Regions from separate parts of the Rahnella sp. CJA17(1/100) genome, predicted to be linked through region 3. Evidence: predicted binding sites of a transcription regulator. Region 3 holds the regulator's gene; each other region holds the start of a gene.
The links. Region 3 encodes LexA, which represses DNA repair genes until DNA is damaged. Its sites were predicted from a motif close to TNCTGTATGTACATACAGNA; they were not measured.
Positions count from the first base shown of each region.

Region 1: a site for LexA is predicted at 1,802-1,821, ahead of umuD (translesion error-prone DNA polymerase V autoproteolytic subunit). Genes of this name have one in related genera too.
Region 2: a site for LexA is predicted at 3,810-3,829, ahead of AACU55_RS18540 (metal-dependent hydrolase). Genes of this name have one in related genera too.

Region 1 covers NZ_CAWOJA010000011.1:304,920-310,506, reverse strand. Annotated here, with positions in the region: gene AACU55_RS07735 (VOC family protein) at 1-378, shown strand, start outside; gene AACU55_RS07730 (alpha/beta hydrolase family protein) at 578-1,591, shown strand; gene umuD (translesion error-prone DNA polymerase V autoproteolytic subunit) at 1,838-2,257, shown strand; gene umuC (translesion error-prone DNA polymerase V subunit UmuC) at 2,260-3,522, shown strand; gene AACU55_RS07715 (glycoside hydrolase family 1 protein) at 3,691-5,127, opposite strand; gene AACU55_RS07710 (carbon starvation CstA family protein) at 5,495-5,587, shown strand, end outside.
Region 2 covers NZ_CAWOJA010000044.1:351,389-356,975, forward strand. Annotated here, with positions in the region: gene AACU55_RS18525 (MFS transporter) at 1-534, opposite strand, end outside; gene kdgR (DNA-binding transcriptional regulator KdgR) at 774-1,565, shown strand; gene AACU55_RS18535 (L-cystine transporter) at 1,653-3,044, opposite strand; gene AACU55_RS18540 (metal-dependent hydrolase) at 3,234-3,791, opposite strand; gene kduD (2-dehydro-3-deoxy-D-gluconate 5-dehydrogenase KduD) at 3,944-4,705, opposite strand; gene kduI (5-dehydro-4-deoxy-D-glucuronate isomerase) at 4,784-5,587, opposite strand, start outside.
Region 3 covers NZ_CAWOJA010000083.1:213,831-219,417, reverse strand. Annotated here, with positions in the region: gene plsB (glycerol-3-phosphate 1-O-acyltransferase PlsB) at 1-1,883, opposite strand, end outside; gene AACU55_RS24490 (diacylglycerol kinase) at 2,001-2,369, shown strand; gene lexA (transcriptional repressor LexA) at 2,489-3,097, shown strand; gene dinF (MATE family efflux transporter DinF) at 3,396-4,760, shown strand; gene AACU55_RS24475 (CsbD family protein) at 4,950-5,159, shown strand; gene zur (zinc uptake transcriptional repressor Zur) at 5,319-5,587, opposite strand, start outside.

The sequences.
Region 1 (5,587 bases), on a different contig from region 3:
CAGGTACATCCTAATGGCGTGCAAGCGCTGTCTGCCTTCGTTATTGCCTCGCCTCAACCTGAACAGACGCTGGCGCTGTATCACCAGTTGTTCAGTGTGGAGGCCCGCGCGGAGGCCAACGGTGGTTATGTGCTTGATTCAGGGACCTGCTGCCTGCGTATTATCACTCATCAACAAGCACGTCTGGAATTCGCGCTTCCGCCTGTCGCTGCGCAGGCACCGGCGAAAATGGTGGCGCTCTGTTTCCAGGTAGCATCACTGGAGCAGCTCAGGCGCTGTCTTAGCCAGGGGGATATTCAGTGGCGCGAGCAAGATGATCAACTGTTGGTGACGCAGCAGCATGCTCAGTGGCTGGCGATGCGCTTTAAGGATAAATAGCGGTGAAGCTCCGCCAGTTACTGTTGGTAAATCTCACTTAATTTCCATTTGTTCATCCCTGAAGTGGAAGTTAACGCCCACAGCAGCACTGAGATTATTACTGTCAGGAGCTTCGAATTTTAAGTCATTGACATCCTGTTCTATAAAGTATTAAAAAAGTCGGCTGATATTTAATTTTATAAATTATAAAGAGCTATACATGATTAAATATATTGTGTCATTTTCAATTATGATTGTCGTTCTCATTATTTTTTTGCTTAGCCGATTATATGATTTCGATCTTTCAGGGTACGGGCAACAACGTTCTATATCTTTTAAGCATAATAACGATGTTCTGATGGGGACGTTGATTATGCCTCCAGGTAAGGTTTCTCCTCCGTTTGTGCTTTTAGTTCATGGAGACGGACCTCAGGACCGCTGGTCAGAAGGTGGATATATTCCATTAGTTAAATTCCTTGTCTCACAGGGAATTGCCGTTTTTTCATGGGATAAACCTGGTGTGGATAAAAGTACAGGTAACTGGCTGGCACAGACAATGTCAGATCGCGCAGAGGAGGCGGTTTTGGCGTTAAAAAAACTGAGAGAACAGCCGGAACTGAAAAAAAGTCGCGGAGGTTATCTTGGGTTCTCGCAGGCAGGTTGGGTTGTACCGCAGGCGAGCCAACTGACAACAACTGAGTTTGTTGTGCTGATAGGTGCGGCGATAAACTGGCGTAATCAGGGCATATACTATACAGGGCAACGACTTAAAGTCGAAGGTCGCTCCCTGAATGATATTCAGGATGCTAAAAAACATGAAGCCGTGGTTTTTGACCGCCAGTTTACAGAAGAAGCAGCGGTTCTCCCCTGCCACTCCCAATGTACGCGCCAGGACTTCGAACGCAGGAATTCCCTGGCTGATGCGACGAAAGATATTTCCGGTACACATACTCCGGTATTAATTCTGATGGGCCAGGATGACCGGAATGTAGACGCTGATGAAACAGCCGCGGTCTGGGCCAAAGCACTACCAGCGGGCACTCCCCGCTGTATCAGGCAGTTGCCGGGGGCAACTCACGGACTTTTACGAAGCGAATGGTTTGATTATCAACTTGCTTCTCAGTGGCCTTTGTGGAAACAGGGACTTTTTCTGCTGTCAGGGAGATACTCATATTCGCCCGGGGCGCTCAGGACTGTCTCATCATGGATCCTGAATCAGAACTGTGTGGACTGAACTGCATTCTTATTACGTGCCGAAAGCCAGTTCTTCATCGAAGAGCAGGGACCGAGGTGACTTACCGTCAGAGTGCTACGGTTTCGCTGAACTGAGTTTAAGTCAGGCAACAAAACTATATTGGATACCACACAAACTAAATTAACAGACACTTCAAGCACTTTCAGGAATCGCTTCACAAGTTTCTTGATCCTTAGCTGCATTCAGCAATACTGTATATAAACACAGTATATCGGGATCAACATCATGCAGCTCATTCGACCAACTGAGGCTTCTCAACCAGTCATGCTTCCTCTCTTCTCTGAGAAAGTGCCCTGTGGCTTTCCGAGCCCAGCGCAGGACTATGTCGAGGACAGACTGGATCTCAACAAATTGCTGATAAGACATCCGAGTGCCACTTACTTCATAAAAGTTAGCGGGGAGTCTATGCATGGCGCCGGCATCAGTGATGGGGATCTTTTAGTGGTGGATCGCTCGCTTTCAGCCGTACATGGCGATATTGTTATTGCTGCTGTTTCAGGTGAATTCACCGTGAAAGAACTTCGTACTCATCCTTATCTACAGCTAGTACCTCACAACGATGATTATTCTTCGATTTCATTTCAAAATGCAGAAGAATTAGAAATATTCGGAGTGGTCATTTTTAGTATTAAGGCGCATAAATAATTATGTTCGCTCTCATCGACGTAAATAGTTTTTATACTTCTTGCGAAACTGTTTTTCGGCCAGACTTGCAGGGGAAGCCTGTTGTCGTCGTTTCCAATAACGATGGCTGTATTATTTCTCGCTCAGCCGAGGCAAAATCCCTTGGTATTAAAATGGGTGAGCCATTTTTTAAAATAAAAAACAATGCATATAGCTCCAGGGTTTATGTATTCAGTTCTAATTATGCACTTTATGCCGATCTAAGTGAGCGAGTTATGCAGACGCTAACTGAAATGTCTCCTTCGATCGAAGTTTACTCAATAGACGAAGCCTTCGTTAATTTATCTGGGGTAATAAATTGCATGCCCCTAAATTGCTTCGGTCATGAAATGAGAAATAGAGTATTTAAAAATACAGGATTAACTGTGGGGGTTGGTATTGCACAAACAAAGACATTAGCAAAGTTAGCTAACCATGCAGCCAAGAAATGGCGTGGCACTGGTGGCATTGTCGACTTATCGAATATTGAACGTCAGCGCAGGCTACTGGCAATTATCTCTGTTGAGGATGTCTGGGGCATTGGTCGGAGAATTAGTAAGAAACTTAATTCAATGGGTATTAATACAGCACTTGACCTGGCTGAAAGCTCATTATGGGTAATAAGAAAACACTTCAGTGTTGTTCTCGAAAGGACTGTTCGTGAACTTCGAGGTGAACAATGTCTTGAACCGGAAGAGTTTGCACCAAAAAAAAAACAGATCATCTGCAGTAGATCTTTTGGCAACCGCATAACTCAGTATTCGGATATGCATCAAGCCATTTGTGACTATGCTGAGCGAGCATCAGAAAAACTACGTAGTGAGCGCCAGTTCTGCCGTTTCGTTAGTGTTTTCCTTCATACCAGCCCACACGCACATAATGAAACATACTATGGAAATCAAGCATCCATGAAGCTACTGACCCCTTCTAATGATACTCGTGACATTATAAATTCGGCCACAAACTCCCTGAAGAGAATATGGGTTGATGGCCATCAATATATGAAGGCTGGCGTTATGTTGGCTGATTTTTTCAGTAATGGAGTAGCGCAGCTAAATTTATTTGACGATAACGCTCCACGAAAAAACAGTGCAGCGTTAATGGAGGCTATCGATAAATTAAATAACTCCGGGAAAGGAAAGATCTGGTTTGCAGGGCAGGGTATTGAAAAAAACTGGGCGATGAAACGGGAGATGCTTTCTCCCGCTTACACAACCCGATATTCAGACTTACCAGTGGCGAGGTGAAATTATTCATGCAAGCCACGAGGAAAGGAAACAGCCTCTGATGAATGCCACTCACGTTCGCCACGCTCACGAAAATCAGCGCCAGCGTCTTCGATGACTTGCTGACTTAAGGTCGGTGAAAACAGTCCGGCTATCACCCGGACTGTTTTCAAACCTGGCGGGGGAATATCAGCTGATATCTGCGCCGTTCGTCTCGATCACTTTCTGATACCAGTGGAACGATTTCTTCCTGTAACGGTTACCGGTGCCGGAAATCTTATCGTCGAGGTCGACATAAATCAGACCGTAGCGTTTACTCATCTCACCGGTAGACATACTCACCAGATCAATACATCCCCACGGGGTATATCCCATCAGTTCCACGCCGTCGTCAATGGCTTCAGCCATCGCCTGAATATGCTGGCGCAGATAGTTGATACGGTAATCATCGGCAATAAAGTGGTTTTCATCCGGCTTATCGACGGCGCCCAGCCCGTTCTCGACAATAAACAACGGCTTTTCATAGCGATCGTACAGTTGATTGAGGGCAATCCGCAGGCCGACCGGATCGATTTCCCAGCCCCATTCACTGGCTTCGAGGAACGGATTGCGCGCGCCGCCAAGCAAGTTGCCCTGCGCCGAAACCGCATCAGGATTGGTTTTGTTGATGGTTGAAGACATGTAGTAGCTGAAACCAATGTAATCCACCGTATGTTCTTTAATCAGCGCTAAATCACCCGGCTGAATATCCAGTTCAACACCCTGAGACTTCCACAAACTTTTGGCGTAATACGGATATTTACCACCGGCCTGCACGTCGGCGCAGTAGAAATTAAACGCCTGCGTCTCTTTCAGGGTTTCCAGTTGATTGACCGGATTACAGTCATAAGCGTAGTTGGTGGCAAACAGGATCATGCAACCAATCTGAATCTGTGCGTTGGTTTCATGGGCGATTTTGACCGCCAGACTGCTGGCGACAAACTGGTTATGCCACGCCTGGAATTTCGCCTGCGCCTCAAGTGCGCCGGTTTTCACCGTCAGCCCCTGACTCATGATCGGGAAATGTGCCGCGCTGTTGATCTCGTTGAAAGTCATCCAGTACTTCACTTTATGACCAAAGCGGATCAGCACTGTGCGGGCAAAACGCTCGAAGTGACCAATCAGTTCACGGTTTTTCCAGCCGCCAAACGCGGTAGCCAGATGCAACGGCATCTCATAATGGGAAATGGTGACCACCGGTTCGATACCGTGTGCAATACAGGCGTCAATCACCTGATCGTAATGCTTCAGCCCGGCTTCGTTAGGCTCCTGTTCAACACCGTTCGGGTAGATGCGGGTCCAGGCGATAGAAAAGCGGTAACATTTGAATCCCATTTCCGCGAACAGCGCGATATCTTCCTGAAAGCGATGATAGTGACCGATGCCTTTATGATTGGGATACGTGTAGTTTGCAGGATCAAGGGTGAAATCAAATTCCGGTGAGGAAACGATGTTCAGACGCGCTTTGCCACCCGGAATCGCATCGACGATGGACAGCCCTTTGCCATCCTGATCGTAAGCACCTTCAACCTGATTGGCCGCCGTTGCCCCGCCCCACATAAAGCCTTGCGGAAACTTACCTTTCATAAAAACTCCCTGAATGTGTTGATTGATCCCTCGGATCATTTAGCAAATGAATAATTTACCTGTCAAAACACGGCTCTGCCACAAAAGTTACGCCGATGCCCGGGCTTTCAGGCATAACCGGCCAAGTGATCTAAATCACAGATTTTGCTGCATTAATCGCTCCCTGAACCGCTTATTCCGCGTAATAACCGCTTATCTCCCTCTGTGACCGCTTACCAAGTTTCCCCCCTGCGCGCCTGCGAATTTGGCACCCTATGCGGGCAGTAAAGTGTGTAACAAAACAGGTCCCTGCCTCTCTGAAAGCGGTCCTTAATAAAGAAAACAGAGACGGGTATTTCGTGAGTCTTTTAAAATAACCGGGTTATTTATGAATAAAAAAGCATTATTCAAGCACATACCGTGGATGATTGTGGCTCTCCTCGGTGCCTGCTGTCTGGGTGTGGTTGCCCTGCGGCGGGGT
Region 2 (5,587 bases), on a different contig from region 3:
CGGAACGTTGATGGCAAACAGCCATTGCCAGGAGGCCACCGACAGAATACCGGCGGCAATGGTGGGTCCGGCCGCTGCCGAGACGGCAACGATAAGTGCATTAATACCGACACCACGTCCTAAGAAACGCTGCGGATAAATAATACGTATCAGCGCGGTATTTACACTCATGATCGCTGCCGCACCGAAACCTTGTAACACACGGGCGACAGTCAGTGTCATCAGTGAGTCCGACAAGGCGCAAAAGAGCGAGGTGATACTAAATACCAGCAAACCCGTCTGGTAAATACGGCGGTAGCCGAATATGTCGCCCAGTGACGCCAGAGAAAGCAGAGAAATCGTGATCGCCAGCTGATAGGCGTTAACCACCCAGATAGAGGTTGCCGGGCTGGCATGGAAATCATTAGCGATGGTGGGCAGTGCGACATTAGCGATAGCGCCATCCAGTACAGAAACGGTAATACCCAACGCAATGGCCAGAATGGCACCATATCGTTGTGGAATGGGTAATCCGTCAGCAGGTGTAGAAGTCATGAGTTCTGTCAGTGCGTAGTCATCAGAGAGGGGAATATTACTACGCTAATTAACGTAAAGTGACAATTGTCACATGATGTAATGAATTTTTTATCTCTCTGTCGGGAATGAAACTGGCTTAACAGTTCTTACATTCTTGATCAATGGGTTGATTGCTTCTCAGCGATGCTTGCCAGTATAATAAAAACCACGTTCTATTTTTTTTGAAACAAACTCAACGCGAGCAGGTAATACACCCTATGGCTATCGCAGATCTTGATAAGCAACCCGATTCCGTCTCCTCAGTCCTGAAAGTTTTTGGCATTTTACAGGCGTTGGGGGAAGAGCGTGAGATTGGCATTACTGAACTTTCTCAGCGCGTAATGATGTCTAAAAGTACGGTCTACCGTTTTCTTCAGACCATGAAATCCCTGGGTTATGTCGCACAGGAAGGAGAATCAGAGAAATATTCCCTGACGCTCAAGTTGTTTGAACTGGGTGCCAAAGCGTTGCAAAACGTCGATCTGATCCGCAGCGCTGATATTCAGATGCGCGAATTGTCCCGTCTGACCCGCGAAACGATCCACCTCGGTGCACTGGATGAAGACGGGATTGTCTACATCCATAAAATTGATTCGATGTACAACCTGCGCATGCATTCGCGTATTGGTCGCCGCAATCCGCTGCACACCACCGCAATCGGTAAAGTGCTGCTGGCATGGGGCGATAAAGCAGAAGTCAGCGCGCTGTTGCAGGAAATTGAATTTACCCGCAGCACTGAAAATACCATCATGAATGCTGCCGATTTGCAGACTGCGCTGGATCAGGTTCGCGCGCAGGGTTTCGGCGAAGACAATGAAGAGCAGGAACAAGGGCTTCGTTGTATCGCAGTTCCGGTATTCGACCGCTTTGGCGTGGTGATTGCTGGTTTGAGTATTTCTTTCCCGACGATTCGTTTCTCCGAAGAAAGTAAAAGTCATTACGTGGAAATGCTGCATACTGCCGCGCGTAATATTTCGGAGCAAATCGGTTTTCACGACTATCCGTTCTGAATAATCGCGTTCTGAGTGATTGCGGAATTTCAGACATAAAAAAACCGAAGCCACTGGCTTCGGTTTTTTGTTTGCAGCAATCTGAAATTAACGGTGAGCCAGCTCAGCCGTTTCTTCAGCATCCATCACCGCTTTATCCGTCTGTTTCAGCAACTGGCTGGTGATAGTGCCTGCCGTCATTGAACCGCTGACATTCAGCGCGGTACGGCCCATATCAATCAGCGGCTCAACAGAAATCAGCAGGGCAACCAGCGTAACCGGCAGGCCCATGGCCGGCAACACGATCAGGGCTGCAAATGTCGCACCACCACCCACACCGGCAACACCGGCAGAGCTCAGTGTCACGATACCAACCAGCGTCGCAATCCATACCGGATCAAACGGGTCGATGCCGACGGTTGGCGCAACCATGACGGCCAACATGGTTGGATACAGACCTGCACAGCCGTTCTGACCAATCGTTGCCCCGAAAGATGCCGCAAAGCTGGCGATAGATTCAGGAATACCCAGACGGCGTGTTTGCGCTTCAACGCTCAGCGGGATGGTCGCAGCACTTGAACGGCTGGTGAAGGCAAAAGTCAGCACCGGCCAGACCTTACGGAAGAATTTCGCCGGATTAACACCGGTGAACGACAGTAGTATCGCGTGAACAACAAACATAATGCCAAGACCCAGGTAAGACGCGACCACAAAGCTGCCGAGTTTAATGATGTCCTGAATGTTCGAGCCGGCGACCACTTTGGTCATCAGAGCCAGTACCCCGTACGGGGTCAGTTTCATGACCAGACGCACCAGCTTCATCACCCATGCCTGCAGGGTATCGATAAAGGCCAGAATGCGCGGACCTTTTTCTGCATCATCTTTCACCAGTTGCAGGGCGGCTACACCAACGAAGGCGGCGAAGATCACGACGCTGATGATTGATGTCGGACTTGCGCCTGTCAGATCAGCAAACGGGTTCTTAGGGATAAAGGAAAGGATCAACTGAGGCACGCTCAGGTCAGCCACTTTGCCGACATAGTTAGACTGAATTGCCGTCAGTCGCGCCGTTTCCTGCGTACCCTGTACCAGGCCGTCAGCGGTGAGGCCGAACAGGCCCGTCACGAAGATACCCACCAGAGAAGCGATCAGTGTGGTGAACAGCAGGGTACCGATGGTCAGGAAGCTGATTTTCCCCAGCGATGACGCGTTATGCAGTTTCGCTACCGCGCTCAGAATAGAGACGAAAACCAGCGGCATGACGATCATTTGCAGCAACTGGACGTAGCCGTTACCGACAATATTGAACCAGGTAATTGAGGTTTTCAGTACCGGATCATCGGAACCGTAGATCAGCTGTAAAGCCAGGCCAAATACGACACCCATAGCCAGACCCAGTAAAACTTTTTTTGCCAGGCTCCATTGCTTGTGGCGGGTTTGTGCCAGCAGCAAAAGCAGGGCAACGAAAACCACTACGTTAAGAACGAGCGGAAGATTCATACCAGACTCCAAACTTATAATTTTGATAAATGAAACGGGTGTTTCCGGAAAAGGACTGCACCATCCCAAAGCATTGGGGGGCAGAATATCAGTTTGAGGGTCTGAGTATTTATATCCAAAAGGAATTCATTATAACTTTTTGTTGGTATTTGTATTAATTTTCATCATATCGGCAATATTTCATACTATTCAGATGAATAATTTCAGGATGTGATTAAAAAAGTCAGGATTTATTGCACCAATGATGGGCGTCCAGTCTGGCCAGAAAAGCGTCAGGCCGACCAGCATAAGGCAGAGCGTGCGCTCGAGTTGATTACCTTTCTGGCTGTTAATCAGCGGTAGCCGGAAACGCCATCGACAAGGCCAGAGCAGCGGCACTCCTGCAGGCGTCAGCATATCTGCCAGGATATGGCTCAGGTAACCGATAATCATGGCGTGGAAAGCATCAGCGGGGATCACCCAGTCGTGAGGGAAATGAGTGCGTAGCAGGAAAATCCCTCCAGCCACCGCCAGCAAACTGTGAGTGAATCCACGATGACCAAAAGCCCGGGCGATGGGGGCTGACAACCATTTAAGACGCTGACCCAGCACCGATTTGGGGTGATCAATATCGGGCAGCAGACAGGTAAGCAAAGACCCTGGAATGATGTGCCACCAGTCACCATGCGCCAGTTCGGGAGAAAGCTGGGCCTTCTTAGCAAATACTGCACAGGCAATTGAGAAAATGAGATGGCCTTCCGCCGTCATGACGCGTCCGAACTGGATAACTGTTATTTTATCCAGTATAAGTGAAACTGTCACAATCTTGGAAGAGATGCCCTGTAACTAATTGTCAACGGACTGATAAAAAAAAAAAAAGCGTATAAGAATACGCCTTTCTGGTGTCACTTATGCTGCCCTTAACGCGCGAGCCAACCACCATCGACGGCAATGGTGTAACCATTAACGTAATCAGAGGCTTTCGATGCCAGAAAGACTACCGGCCCCATGACATCTTCCGGCAGACCCCAGCGTCCGGCGGGGATTCTGTCGAGGATTTCTTTGCTGCGTTCTTCATCGGCGCGCAACTGTTCCGTATTGTTAGTCGCCATATACCCCGGCGCAATCGCATTCACATTGACGTTATGCTTCGCCCATTCATTGGCCATCAGTCGGGTCAGACCCATTACTGCGCTTTTTGACGCGGTATAGGAAGGCACCCTGATCCCCCCCTGATACGAGAGCATAGAGGCAATATTTATAATTTTGCCACCGTTACCCTGTTTGATGAACTGCTTCGCCACGGCCTGAGACATAAAGAACAGCGTTTTGCTGTTCACATTCATCACATCATCCCAGTTTTTCTCGCTGAATTCGATGGCATCTTCACGGCGGATAATCCCGGCGTTATTGATCAGAATATCGATATGACCAAATTCCCCGACTGCTTTCTCGATCAGCTCAGGAATGCCTGTGATGGTGCTCAGATCAGCCCTCAGATCGAGAAAACGGCGGCCTAACATGGTGACTTTTTTTTCAGTTTCTTCAGGGGCGGAAACGTTAATGCCCACAATATCGCATCCCGCCTGCGCGAGACCCAGCGCCATGCCTTGTCCCAGCCCGGTATTGCAACCGGTGACGATTGCGACTTTGCCGCTTAATTCAAATGAACGGAGGATCATATTCAGAGTCTCTTTTGCAACGGCGCGTTCGCCATAAAAAATGAGTTGCTCTGCCGGTGAAGGCAGAGCAAGGGGGAGTTAGCGCAGTTCGCTGACTTTGACGTGATCCATGTCATCGAATACCTGGTTCTCACCGACCATACCCCAGATGAAGGTATAGTTTTTGGTACCCACCCCGGCGTGAATTGACCAACTAGGAGAGATGACAGCCTGCTCGTTGTGCACTAATAAATGGCGGGTTTCCTGTGGTTGCCCCATCATATGGAACACGGCAGTTTCCGCTTCCATATTGAAGTAGAAATACACTTCCATACGACGTTCATGGGTGTGGCAAGGCATGGTATTCCACAGGCTCCCCTCTTCCAGTTTGGTCAGCCCCATGGTCAGCTGACAGGTTTCCAGAACGTCGGGCACGATGAATTTATTGATGGTGCGGCGGTTGCTGGTAGCTGCATCGCCGATGGTCTGCGGAGAGGCTTCCGCCAGCGTGATTTTTTTGTTCGGGAAAGTCGTGTGTGCCGGCGCACTGTTGTAGTAGAACTTGGCCGGTCTGGAGGCATCAACGCTGCTGAACTCGACCCGCTTTGCCCCTTTGCCGACATACAACGCTTCTTCATGACCAATTTCATAGGTTGTACCGTCAACCACGATCAGACCCGGGCCGCCGATATTAATCACGCCGAGTTCGCGACGTTCAAGAAAATAGCTCACGCCAAGCTGTTTACCGACTTCATCACCCACGGATACCGTTTTTTCAGCGGGCATGACGCCGCCGACAATGATGCGGTCGATGTGGCTGTAAGTCATGGTATAGGCATTTTTCTCAAAGATTTTCTCAATGAGGAATTCACGGCGTAATTCAGCGGTATCAAGCGTTTTCGC
Region 3 (5,587 bases):
ATCACAATGCTTGAAATCAGTGATGGCAACACCAGCATATGATGGATGTTGTTGCGGTAATACGTCATCAGCACGGCCTGTTCGCGAGGCAGAACGATGATGTCGCCAATGTTGTCTTTCTCAACCTGGAACTTATTCATGTTCAGCGCGTGATCAAGTAACTGGTCAGCGGTCAGATCAGGCACCGTCGAATCCGCGTTGTAAGGCACGTTACGCAGCAATTGCAGATAACAGTCGATTTGCTCGGTCAGCTGTTCGCGTGTCAGTGAACGCTGACGGGAGGCCAGCAGCGCGGTACAACACAAGTTCATGGCATTGGCTGCCGCTGAATTGTTGATGCGCACCATGATCTGTTCTGCCAAATCCTGCACTGTCGGCGTCAGCCAGCTTGGACGTTGTGCTTCGATCGGGTCGATGGCTTCACGCCAGGTTGGCACGTTCTGGTTCAGGTAAGTGGTCAGATGCAGCGGCTCACCGAAGTTCACGTAACCCTGGCCGAGGTTACGCAGCTTGCGCAACCCGTTAAGCATTTGCGTCAGGCTTTCTTTCTCTTTGGTCGCACCGCGTAATTCTTTCGCGTACGTACCCACTTCCATAACGTGCTCATAACCGATGTAAATCGGTACCAGCGTAATCGGACGTGAACCGCCGCGCAGCATGGCCTGAATGGTCATGGCCAGCGTGCCCGTTTTCGGCTCCAGCAGACGCCCGGTTCGCGAACGCCCCCCTTCCACAAAGTATTCCACCGAATAACCGCGGCTGAACAGTTCGCCCAGATATTCACGGAAAACTGTCGAATAGAGCTTGTTGCCTTTAAAGGTTCGACGAATAAAGAACGCACCCAGACGGCGGAAAATCGGGCCAGCCGGCCAGAAATTCAGGTTGATACCGGCGGCAATATGCGGCGGTACCAGACCCTGATGATAGAGCACGTAAGACAGCAGCAGATAGTCCATGTGGCTGCGGTGGCAAGGCACATACACAATTTCCTGACCGTCCAGCGCTAACTGGCGTACACGCTCGGCATTATTAACGTTGATGCCTTTGTACAAACGGTTCCACGTCCAGCTCAGCACACGGTCAGAGAGGCGCACGGCTTCATAAGAGAAGTCAGCGGCAATCTCTTCCATCAGGGCGATGGCGTTTTGTTGGGCTTTTTCGTGGGAAATTTTCTTGCTGCGGGCTTCGTCTTCAATCGCTTTCTCAATGGCTTTTGAGGCCAGCAATTTATTGAATAAATCCTGACGTGCCGGAAGACGCGGACCAACCGCAGCCAGACGCTGACGGGAGAAATGCATCCGCGCCACACGTGCCAGTTTTTGAGCAATCGTCTTATCTGTGCCGTGTTCCGTCGCCATATAACGCAGGGAAACGGTATTGGAGAAACGGACGAAACTGTCCCGCCCCAGCCACAGCACTGCGAAAAATTTCTGGATACCGTTCAGCACGCGCAGATGCGGCGTGTCGTCCTGACCTTCACGGCCCGGTGCACGACCAAACATTACCGACACCGGCAACATCTGAATGTCTAAATCCGGATTATTGCGGTGCAAATCAAGGTAGTCGTGGAACAGCTTTACGGATTCCTGCTTCGGCGTGTAATAAGAGAATACGCGCGGGCCTTCGGCTATAAAGACATGGCTTGGTAGCAGGGTGCCGTCAATTTCCAGCGGAATAAGAGGATCAGGCAGATTCTGCGCCAGACATTGCGCACGCAACGTCAGCAAATCGGCTTTGGAATTATAAGGTAATACGTACAAAATCGGCCGCGTCGGGTCTAAATGCAACTCGGTAACCGGATCTGAAGGTATGACCTTGCTCTTTACCAGCAATGAGAGTGGTAAATTCAATAATGTGTAATAAAGTCTACGCCAACCTGACATAAAAACGTGAAGCCTCTTGTTAGCAATTTCGCCGCAAGGATACCAGAAAGATCCGTGGAGATCTGTGGTCATATAAAAGCTAAAATGCTGCAAACACTCTAAGGATCAGTACCCCAAATGGCGAACCAAGTCACCGGATTTACCCGAATTTATAAAGCGGCCGGCTATTCCTGGAAAGGATTCAAAGCGGCATGGCAAAACGAAGCGGCATTTCGCCAGGAGGCCAGCGTCGCTATCCCGTTAATTTTGCTATCTTTCTGGCTTGATGTCAGCACCATTGAACGTATCCTGCTGGTGGGATCCGTCGTGCTGGTCTGTGTCACGGAATTGCTCAACAGCGCGGTGGAATGTGCAATAGACCGCATCGGGCCTGAGTTTCATGTGCTTTCTGGTCGCGCAAAAGATATCGGCTCTGCTGCCGTACTTCTGACCATCATATTGGCGATTTTTGTCTGGGTCAGCATCTTTTGGTCGCGATGGTTCTGATTTGGAATCTGCATTCCAGGAATCAACGTTATGCCCTGTTTTTATTCAATCTTAGGTTTTCATTGACCGTTTAGCTGTATATACTCACAGCAAGACTGTATAAACAACCAGGGGGCGGAATGAAAGCTTTAACGACCAGACAACAAGAGGTCTACGACCTTATTCGCGATCATATCTCCACCACCGGTATGCCACCAACCCGCGCAGAGATTGCATCACGTCTGGGGTTCCGTTCTCCCAATGCGGCGGAAGAGCATCTTAAAGCGCTGGCGCGTAAAGGTGTTATTGAGATTGTTTCCGGTGCATCACGCGGCATTCGTCTGCTGATGGAAGAAGAAGAAGGTTTACCGCTGATTGGCCGCGTTGCCGCCGGTGAACCGCTGCTGGCGCAGCAACATATCGAAGGGCACTATCAGATCGATCCGGCAATGTTTAAGCCGAGCGCCGATTTCCTGCTGCGTGTCAGCGGTATGTCGATGCGTGATATTGGTATCCTTGACGGCGATCTGCTGGCCGTGCATAAAACGCAAGACGTGCGTAATGGTCAGGTTGTGGTGGCCCGTATCGATGATGAGGTCACTGTGAAACGCCTGAAAAAACAAGGCAGTGTGGTGCAGTTATTGCCAGAGAACAGCGAGTTTCAGCCGATCGTGGTGGATTTGCGCGAGCAGAATTTCAGCATTGAAGGCTTAGCCGTAGGTGTTATCCGCAACGGCGACTGGATCTGACCTTCGTACTTCGAGCTATCTCTGCGTTGGCTGCCTTCGCGAACCCCGGTCACATACTTGTGTATGCTCCCGGCGTTCGCTTAGTTGCCGCCTTGATATAACGCGAATTACTCGGTCAGATATGACTAAGTCAGAAATTGCTGTGTCAGATAGACAAGACTAAAACTAATTGAATATGGATGGCGGCCGCCTCTGGCATCCATGTGAATTCAAAGAGAAATGCGTTTCTCTCATCATCGCCCCTTTCGGGGCGATGTCATTTACAGGCATAACCTGAACCTCCGGCATGAGATTCTCTATGCAACATCATTCCCTGCGACACACACTCAAAAACACCTTTTTAAGCCCTGCCGATAAAGCGCTCTGGATGCTGGCATTGCCGATGATTTTTTCCAATATCACGGTGCCGCTCCTCGGCCTGGTGGATACCGCAGTGATCGGTCATCTCGACAGCCCGGATTATCTCGGCGGCGTGGCTGTGGGTTCGATGATCACCACTTTCCTTTTTATGCTCTTACTGTTTCTGCGGATGAGTACCACCGGCATGACCGCTCAGGCGCTGGGCGCGAAAGATAATCAGCTTCTGGCGCGTGCTTTTGTACAACCCTTCCTTCTGGCTGTGCTGGCGGGCGTCATTATTGTGGTATTCCGTCATCCGCTGATGGAGCTGGCGTTTCACATTGTCGGCGGCAGTCAGCCCGTGCTTGAACAGGCGAGGCTGTTTATCGAAATCCGCTGGTTCAGCGCCCCGGCTTCACTGGCGAATCTGGTGATCCTCGGGTGGCTGCTCGGCATTCAGTACGTTCGCGGGCCGGTGATTTTGCTGATTGCCGGGAATTTGCTGAATATCATTCTGGATCTGTGGCTGGTGATCGGGCTGGGCTGGAACGTGCGTGGCGCAGCCATGGCGACGGCAAGCTCCGAGTATTTCACGCTACTCATCGGGCTGTATTTCGTCTGGCGGGTGATGAAACGACGCGGTATCACCGGCGCAGAAATCACCTCCGCGTGGCGTGGTAATTTGCGCCGTCTTCTCGGGCTTAACCGCGACATCATGCTGCGCTCATTACTGTTGCAGCTTTGCTTTGCATCGCTAACCGTTCTGGGCGCGCGGCTGGGCAGCCACATTGTGGCGGTCAACGCCGTGTTGATGAACCTGCTGACATTTACCGCGTTTGCACTTGACGGTTTTGCTTATGCTATCGAAGCGCATTCCGGTGAGGCATTCGGTGCCCGCAACCGCGAAAAACTGCTGAATGTCTGGCATGCCGCGTGTCGTCAGGCCGGGCTGGTTGCGTTGTTTTTTGCTCTGATTTACGCGCTGGCGGGTGGGGCGATCATTGATGCGCTGACATCATTACCGGAATTGCGTGAGCTGGCGGACCGATATCTTGGCTGGCAAATTATACTGCCGCTGGTGGCTGTCTGGTGCTATTTGCTTGATGGCATGTTTATCGGCGCAACGCGTGGGCGGGATATGCGAAACAGCATGCTGGTGGCGGCGCTGGGGTTCGGGCTGACATTGTTCACTTTACCGCTGCTGGGCAATCATGCGTTGTGGCTGGCGCTGACGGTATTCCTCGGGTTACGCGGGATTTCACTGGGCTGGATATGGCGTCGTTACTGGCGGCATGACACATGGTTTTCGTCTCCGTCGCACTGATTTTTCAGCTATTTTCAAAGAAATAAGCGCAGCTTTGTCGTTATTTCATGCTTTAGATTAATCCTAATAGTGGTTTTTATCCCTGTTTAGGGAGGATTAATCGAGATTCTCTACTAACCTTTAAAGTGTTAAGGACGAGCTGCAAGACGAAATGCAGTTCATAAAACCCAAGGTAACAGGAGATATTTTATGAATAAGGACCAAGCCGACGGTAACTGGAAGCAGTTCAAAGGGAAAGTGAAAGAACAATGGGGCAAACTGACTGATGACGACCTGACAGTGGTTGAAGGTAAACGTGATCAGTTAGTCGGTAAAATTCAGGAGCGTTACGGCTATCAAAAAGATCAGGCCGAGAAAGAGCTCAATGAATGGGAAACCAAAAACAAATATCACTGGTAAGACGCGACTCCCCCTCGCGTGCCAGTGACGTATCCTGAGATTTAGCTGCTCCTACCCGGAACGCTTCAGGATACGGGTACACGGATGTACCCAACCTCTTCTCTGTACAAAACATCCCCCCTCTTACGAGTCACCTTCAAAACCTTAAAACCCGATTATTCAGCGTTTTTTCACCACAATACTGTGGTCGTGATCGCAATGGTCATGGCTGTCGCAGGTTTCTACTACTTTGCATTCTGCACATAAGCCATGCGCTTCAACGACGGAATGGCGAAGCTCAAATCCGGATTCTAATGACAGTTTTGCCAGACGCTCTTCAATGCCGTCGGTGGTTTTTTCGGTAACTAACCCGCAGCGGTCGCAGATAAACAGCGCAGAAGTATGACTTGGCTCTTCAAAATGATGGCAGAGAACATAGCTGTTTGCGG